One region of the Streptomyces sp. MS06 genome, then DNA from elsewhere that is predicted to be linked to it. Evidence: riboswitches for the same ligand, from Rfam matches in the RefSeq annotation. Region 1 holds a riboswitch; the other holds the start of a gene.
The links. A riboswitch is a leader RNA that binds a small molecule or an ion and turns the genes downstream of it on or off. The one in region 1 is predicted to bind cobalamin.

Region 2: another riboswitch for cobalamin. It lies ahead of ACL02U_RS03760 (cobalamin biosynthesis protein); the one in region 1 lies ahead of ACL02U_RS19945 (HoxN/HupN/NixA family nickel/cobalt transporter).

The regions. Positions count from the first base shown of each region.
Region 1 covers NZ_JBJZOJ010000035.1:57,341-61,059, forward strand. Annotated here, with positions in the region: gene ACL02U_RS19940 (nucleoside hydrolase) at 1-748, shown strand, start outside; gene ACL02U_RS19945 (HoxN/HupN/NixA family nickel/cobalt transporter) at 771-1,865, opposite strand; cobalamin riboswitch at 1,893-2,092, opposite strand; gene ACL02U_RS19950 (DUF6445 family protein) at 2,388-3,080, shown strand; gene ACL02U_RS19955 (GAF domain-containing protein) at 3,492-3,719, shown strand, end outside.
Region 2 covers NZ_JBJZOJ010000004.1:160,457-164,175, forward strand. Annotated here, with positions in the region: gene ACL02U_RS03750 (inorganic phosphate transporter) at 130-1,359, shown strand; gene ACL02U_RS03755 (hypothetical protein) at 1,397-1,621, shown strand; cobalamin riboswitch at 1,759-1,903, shown strand; gene ACL02U_RS03760 (cobalamin biosynthesis protein) at 2,011-3,042, shown strand; gene ACL02U_RS03765 (cobyric acid synthase) at 3,039-3,719, shown strand, end outside.

The DNA of each region.
Region 1 (3,719 bases):
GCTGATCGAACCGGCCCGCTCCGCACGGCACGTGCACGGCCACGACGGCATGGGCGACCTGGAACTGCCCGACCCCACCCGGGCGCCCTGCGACGTGCCCGCGGTGGCCCTGCTGCGCCGCGAGATCCTCGCCTCGCCCCGACCGGTGACGCTGGTCCCGACGGCTCCGCTCACCAACATCGCCCTGCTGCTGCGCACCCATCCGGAAGTGGTCGGCAACATCGGCCGGATCGTGTTCATGGGCGGCGCGGTGGCCGCCGGGAACGCCACCCCGGTCGCCGAGTTCAACGTCTGGCACGACCCGGAGGCGGCGGCGATCCTGCTCACCGCCGGGGTGCCGATCACGATGTACGGACTGGACGTGTTCCAGCGCGTCGTCGTCCCCGGCGCGCAGGTGCGGCGTCTGCGGTCCGCCGCGGACCCCGCCGCCCGCCTGGCCGGTCGGCTCCTCGCGCACCGGCCGGCCGCACCCGAGGGCCACCGGGACCCGGAGGCCGGCGGGCTCGGCGACGCGGGTGCGGTCTGCGCCGTCGCCGACCCCGCCGGGCTGACCACCCGCCCGCTTCCGGTGGAGGTCTGCCTGGCCCCCGGCCCGGCCCGCGGGCAGACGGTCGTCGACCTGCGCGCACGCCCGGGGGAGTCGGAGGTCCACGGGGCGGGCGACGCCGCACCGCGGCCGGTGGACGTCGCCCTGGACGTGGACGTGGAGCGCTACGTCGCGCTGTACCTCGCCGCGGTCGGCGGCTGAGGCCCCGCCGGGGCGGCGGCCGTCAGTCGGGGTCCGCGGTGCGTACCGCCCACCGCTGCTCCACCCGCGCCAGCCGCCAGTACCCGAGAGCGACGGCCCACACGGTGACGAACAGGCCGACGACGAGGTAGCCGACGCGGTCCAGGTCCACCCCGGCTATCCAGCCGGTGACCCCGTCGCTCAGGTGGAACCGGTCGTGCAGGACGCCGACGAGTTCGATGCTGCCGATGAGGAGGGCGACCGCGATGGACAGACCGGTGATGGTGAGGTTGTAGAACACCTTGCGGACCGGGTGGGAGAACGCCCAGTGGTAGGCGACGTTCATGAACGTGCCGTCCAGGGTGTCGAACAGGCTCATCCCGGCGGCGAACAGCAGCGGCAGGCACAGCACGGCGTACCAGGGCAGTCCGGCGGCCGCGCCGGAGCCGGCCATCACCATCAGCGTCACCTCGGTGGCGGTGTCGAAGCCCAGGCCGAAGAGGAAGCCGAGCGGGAACATCTGTCCGGGCCGGGAGATCGAGCGGGTGAGCCCGCCGAGGATCCGGTTCATGAAACCGCGTGACTGCAGGTGCCGTTCCAGTTCCGCTTCGTCGTAGGTGCCCCTCCGCATGGCCCGGAACACGCGCAGGATCCCGGCCAGTGCGACGAGGTTCAGGGCGGCGATGAGGTAGAGGAACAGCCCGGAGACCGTCGTGCCCAGGAAGCCGAGCACCTGGTGGGTGCGGGAGCCCTCACTGGTGACGCGGCCGGCGAGCCGGGTGCCTCCGGCGATCAGCAGGGCGAGGACCACGACCACGCCCGAGTGGCCCAGGGCGAACCAGAAGCCCACCGACACCGGCCGTCTGCCGTCGGCCATCAGCTTGCGGGTGGTGTTGTCGATGGCGGCGATGTGGTCGGCGTCGAAGGCGTGCCGCATGCCGAGGGTGTAGGCGGTGACGCCGAGGCCGACTCCGAAGGCCCGGGAGCCGACCTCGTAGTGCCGGGGGACGACGAGGAGGAGCAGCACCCCGAAGGCGACGACGTGCAGGGCGGCGATCACGGCCATCAGCCCCGCCGTTCTGAGGACGTCCTCGCGCCGTCGGCGGAAGGCGGGCAGGCAGGGGTCGGGCAGGGTCATCCGGTCACGCTCCAGCACCTCGTGGATCAGTTCGTGAGATGCCGCGGCCGGTCTCCTGGCTGACGGGTCGAACGTTCGCGCCCCGCCTTCCCGGCCGCCTTCCGGCAGCCAGTGGCCGTCCCGCCCGCGTGCGCGCGGGACGTGGAGCGTGTACTCCCCGATCACAGTGGCGAGGGCCGCGCCGGACTGACACCGGCTTCCCGAACACCACGGCCTGCTCACGGTAGGCGTCCGCGGCGCCGGCTGCCCAGCCGCCCGGGCCGGGGGTCGGGAAGATCACATCGGTCCGGCAGGGGTTTTCCCCGGAGGGCGCCCGCTCTCCCGCCGCGCACGGCAGCGGTGGCGGCCGGGGCACCGGTCCGTGCGCACGCCCGTGCGCTGCGGGGAGTGGACGCCTCCGGGACGCCGAGGCCCAACACCGCTCCCCCCGAACGCCCTTGGCGAACAGTTGACCGTTTCACGACTGATTCCGAACGGATCGCTGGGCGAGTCGATACATCCCGCCGCCCTAGATTCGGCCGCATGTCCCCACGTCCCCCCCACCCCCCGCGGGTGCCCGCCGCCCTCCCCGTCCTTCCGTACCGCAAGCCGACCCCCGGCCGCGACTACTGGGTGCTGGACGACGTCCTGCCCGATGCGGACGCCGTCCGCGAGCGCTGCCTGGCCAGGGACGACTGGGCGCAGGGCTACCCGTACACCTCCGAGACCTGGCCGGGGCTGCGGACCATGCCCGGACTGGAACCCGGCGAACTCGGCCGGGTGGAAAGGCTGGTGCGCCGGGCGACCGGCGCCGAGCGCCTCTGGGTGCAGCAGGCGCCCGGCGGCGGCACGCTCAACCACAACTGCGTCCAGGTCGTCGGCGCGGGCGAGAGCGAGCCGCGCCCGCACACCGACTCGCGGGCACTGTGCCGCTACGCGGCCGTCCTCTACCTCAACCCGGACGTGCCCCGGGACTGCGGCACGAGCTTCTACCGCCAGTCCCTCCCGGGCGGCCGCCTCGGCGGCAACGTCGTCCGGGCCCCGCACACCAACCTCGTCGAGGCCCTCGGCACCCGCTTCGTGGCACCCGACGCCTTCGAGGAGGACGTACGCGTCCCCCACGCGCACAACAGGCTGCTCCTCTACCACGCCAACCTCGTGCACAGCGCGACCGGTTACCACGGCACGACGCTGGCGGACAAGCGCATGACGGCGGTGTTCTTCTGGATGGCGTGACCGCGGGACGCGGCCCGGGCGGCACACTCCCGCCCGGTCCGCCCGGTCCGCCCGGTCCGCCCGGTCCGCCCGGTCCGCCCGGTCCGCCCGCCCGGTCCGTCCGCCCGGTCCCGGTCGGTCCGTCCGCCCGGTCCGTCCGCCCGGTCCCGGTCGGTCCGTCCGCCCGGTCCGTCCGCCCGGTCCCGGTCGGTCCGTCCTCCCGGTTCGCCCGCCCGCCCGGTTCGCCCGCCCGCCCGGTCGGTCCGTCCGGTCGGCTCGTCGGGTGACGGCACGGGTGCCGCAGAGCGGTGCATCGGCTGCCACATGCGTCACCTGCGTTCCGTTCCGCGGGCGCCGCGGCGGGCTCGTACCGTTGGCGGCGGACGGGGCGACAGCCCCGCCGGGCCGACCCGCGAGGCGTACGCTTGCGCCATGAGCCCGGGGGAGAACCCCGCGAACACCGCCGCCGCGGCCCGGCAGCGCGCCGCCCGCGCCCGCGCGGCGGCGGGCCGCGCCCACCGTGCGGCGGACGTCCAGGACCGAGCCGCCGCCGCGACCGGACGCGACGTCCACCGCCGTCTCGCCGCCGGCTACCGCAGGGTCGCCCTCGTGCAGAACTCCGCCGCAGAGCTCCACGAGGCCTACGCCCGCCGTATGACG
Region 2 (3,719 bases), on a different contig from region 1:
GGGCCGTCCCGCCGGAACGGGGCGGCGAACCCTTTCTGCGACACCCCCCATCCCATCCCAGTTCACCTTCCGTTCACCCAGGTTGCCTACGGTCAACCAGCCAATGACCTCGAACGAATGCCTGGGTAAATGGAAAGCTTCTCGCTGATCCTCGCGGTAGTGGTGGTAACCGCTCTCGCGTTCGATTTCACGAACGGTTTCCACGACACCGCGAACGCGATGGCCACGACCATTTCCACGGGCGCCATGAGGCCCAAGGTCGCGGTGGCCATGTCCGCCACGCTCAACCTGGTGGGCGCCTTCCTGTCCGTGGAGGTCGCCAACACGATCTCCAAGGGTCTTGTCGACGAAAGCGGCATCCGTCCCGAGGTCATCTTCGCCGCCCTGGTCGGCGCGATCCTCTGGAACCTGCTCACCTGGCTCGTCGGCCTGCCCTCCAGTTCCTCGCACGCCCTGATGGGCGGTCTGATCGGCGCCACGATCGCCACCGCGGGCACCGGCGCCGTCCACACCGGTGTCCTGGTCACCAAGGTGGTCATCCCGGCGGTCGCCGCCCCCCTCGTCGCGGGGGTCGCCGCACTGATCGCCGCCCGGTTCACCTACGTGGCCGGACGCTCCGGCGCCGACACCCGGGCCGCCCGGAAGGGCTACCGGACCGGCCAGATCGCCTCCGCCGGCCTGGTCTCGCTCGCCCACGGCACCGGCGACGCCCAGAAGACGATGGGCATCGTCACCCTCGCCCTCGTCACCGGCGGCGTCCTGGCCCCCGGCTCCAACCCGCCCACCTGGGTCATCCTCTCCGCGGGCCTGGCCATGGCACTGGGCACCTACATCGGCGGCTGGCGCATCATCCGCACCATGGGCAAGGGGCTCACCGAACTCCAGCCCCAGCAGGGCTTCGTCGCCCAGACCAGCGCCGCCACCGTGCTGCTGGCCTCCTCGCACCTCGGCTTCTCGCTCTCCACCACGCACGCCGTCACCGGCTCCGTGATGGGCGCCGGCCTGGGCCGCAAGGGCGGTGTGGTCCGCTGGTCCACCGCCACCCGGATGCTCGTCGCCTGGGTGCTCACCCTGCCGGCCGCCGCGCTCGTCGGCGCCGGCGCCGAGAAGGTGACCGAGATCGGCGACGCGGGCACCGCGGCCATCGCCGTCCTGCTGGTCGCCGCGAGCACCGCCATCTGGCTGGTCTCCCGCCGCCAGGTCGTCAACGCCGACAACGTCAACGACGTCGACGAGCCGGCCGGCGTGGTGACCACCGCCATCACCGCCGTCACGCCGCCGCCCACCGGTGCCGCCGCTACCGCCACCGCAGAGGCGGTCACGGCCGAGGCGGCCCCGAAGCCGTCGGCCGCGTTCTGAGCCAGAGCATCCAGGTCCCCCCGAAGGAAACGTCACCATGAGCATCGACTGGGCAGCACTCGGCTCCGTCTTCGGCGCCAGCCTCGCGCTCACCGTGGGCCTCGTCGCCCTGTTCACCCTCGGCATCGCCGGCCTCGCCAAGCGCGAGTCCGCCGCCGCCCAGGGCGGTTCGGGCGTCCTGCCCGCCGCCGGCGCCTACCTCTGCTTCGCCGCCTGCGCGGCGGCGGTGGCCTACGGCATCTACCTGATCGCCGGCGCCTGACGCGCCGTCCGACTCCGCCAAGGGGGCGGTACGCACCTCGCGTACCGCCCCCTTCGCGCGCCCGCGCACCCGCCCCGGTGTGTGGGCCTTCGCACAGTCCTCCATCCCAGGTCAAGAGCAAGTTGACGGCCGTGGAAGGCGCGTGGTGGACTTCGGGAGCCAAGTACACGCCAAGTACGGCGGCATGAGAGGAAGCCGGTGCGAATCCGGCGCGGTCCCGCCACTGTGACCGGGGTGACAGACCCCGGGAGCCAGGAACTCTCCCCGCCGGTCGAGTCGAGCCAGGGCGCGGACACCCTGAGTGAGGACGTATATCGCCATGCGCGGCTGCCGATCGAGGATCAGTCCCACCTGCGAAGCTCTCCCCGGCTCTCTGGCCGGCTGACCCGATGCGTGCCGAACGCGTCTTCGCGTACGGCGCCACCGCCGGCCTCCTCGGCGACCTGCTCCTCGGCGATCCGCGCCGCGGGCACCCGGTCGCCGTGTTCGGGCGGGCCGCGGCCGCCGTGGAACGCGCCCTGTGGCGCGACGACCGCGCCCGGGGCGCCCTGCACACCGCCGTCTGCGCGGGCGGCGCCGCCGCCCTGGGCGCCTGCGCGGCGCGCGCCGTGCGCCGCTCCCCCGCCGCCTCCCTGGCCCTGACCGCCGCCGCCACCTGGTCGGTGGTCGGCGGCACCACCCTCGCCCGGGAGGCCAGGGCGGTGGGCCGGGCGCTGGGCGCCGGGGACGTCGAAGCGGCCCGGGCCCGGCTGCCCCACCTGTGCGGCCGGGACCCGCAGGCCCTGGACGCCGACGGCATCGCCCGCGCCGTGGTCGAGTCCGTCGCCGAGAACACCTCCGACGCGGTCGTCGGCGCACTGGTGTGGGGTGCCGCCGCCGGAGTGCCGGGCCTGCTCGGCTTCCGGGCCGTCAACACCCTGGACGCGATGGTCGGTCACCGGTCCCCGCGCCACCTCCGCTACGGCTGGGCGTCCGCCCGCCTCGACGACCTCGCGGGGTGGCCCGGAGCCCGGCTGACGGCACTCCTCGCGGCGCTGGCCGGAGCCGATCCGCGTACCGCGGTGCGGGCCTGGCGGGCCGACGCCGCGCAGCACCCGAGCCCCAACGCGGGGCCGGTCGAGGCCTCCTTCGCCGGCGCACTCGGGGTGCGCCTGGGCGGGACGCTGTCCTACGGCGGCCGGGTGGAGCACCGCCCGGTGCTGCACCGCGGGGGCCGCCCGGTCCGGGTCGGCGACATCGAGCGGGCGGTACGGCTGTCCCGGCGGGTCGGATTCCTCGCGCTCGGCGTGTGCGCCGGCGCGCGGTTGCTGGCCGCGCGGTCGGCCGCGCCGTCGCCGGCGGGGACACGAGTGGCGCGGGTGGCAGGGGTGGTGCGGACGGCGCGGACGGCGCGACCGCTGGCGAAGGAGCGTACGCGATGAGCGGTGGCGGTCTGCTGGTCGCCGGAACCACCTCCGACGCCGGGAAGAGCGTCGTCACCGCGGGCATCTGCCGGTGGCTGGTGCGCCAGGGCGTCAAGGTGGCGCCGTTCAAGGCGCAGAACATGTCACTGAACTCGTTCGTGACGCGCGAGGGCGCGGAGATCGGGCGGGCGCAGGCCATGCAGGCGCAGGCGTGCCGGCTCGAACCCAGCGCGCTGATGAACCCGGTGCTGCTCAAGCCGGGCGGCGAGCAGAGCAGCCAGGTGGTGCTGCTCGGCAAGCCGGTCGGTGAACTGAGCGCCCGCGGCTACCACGGCGGACGGCAGCAGCGGCTGCTGGGCACCGTGCTGGACTGCCTCGCCGAACTCCGCGACGGCCACGACGCGGTGATCTGCGAGGGTGCCGGCTCGCCCGCCGAGATCAACCTGCGCCGTACCGACATCGTCAACATGGGTGTCGCCCGCGGCGCCCGGCTCCCCGTGCTCGTCGTCGGCGACATCGACCGCGGCGGCGTCTTCGCGTCCTTCTTCGGCACCGTCGCGCTGCTCGCGCCGGAGGACCAGGAACTCGTCGCCGGGTTCCTCGTCAACAAGTTCCGCGGGGACGTCTCGCTGCTGGAGCCGGGGCTCGGCATGCTGCACGGCCTCACCGGGCGCCGCACGTACGGCGTCCTGCCG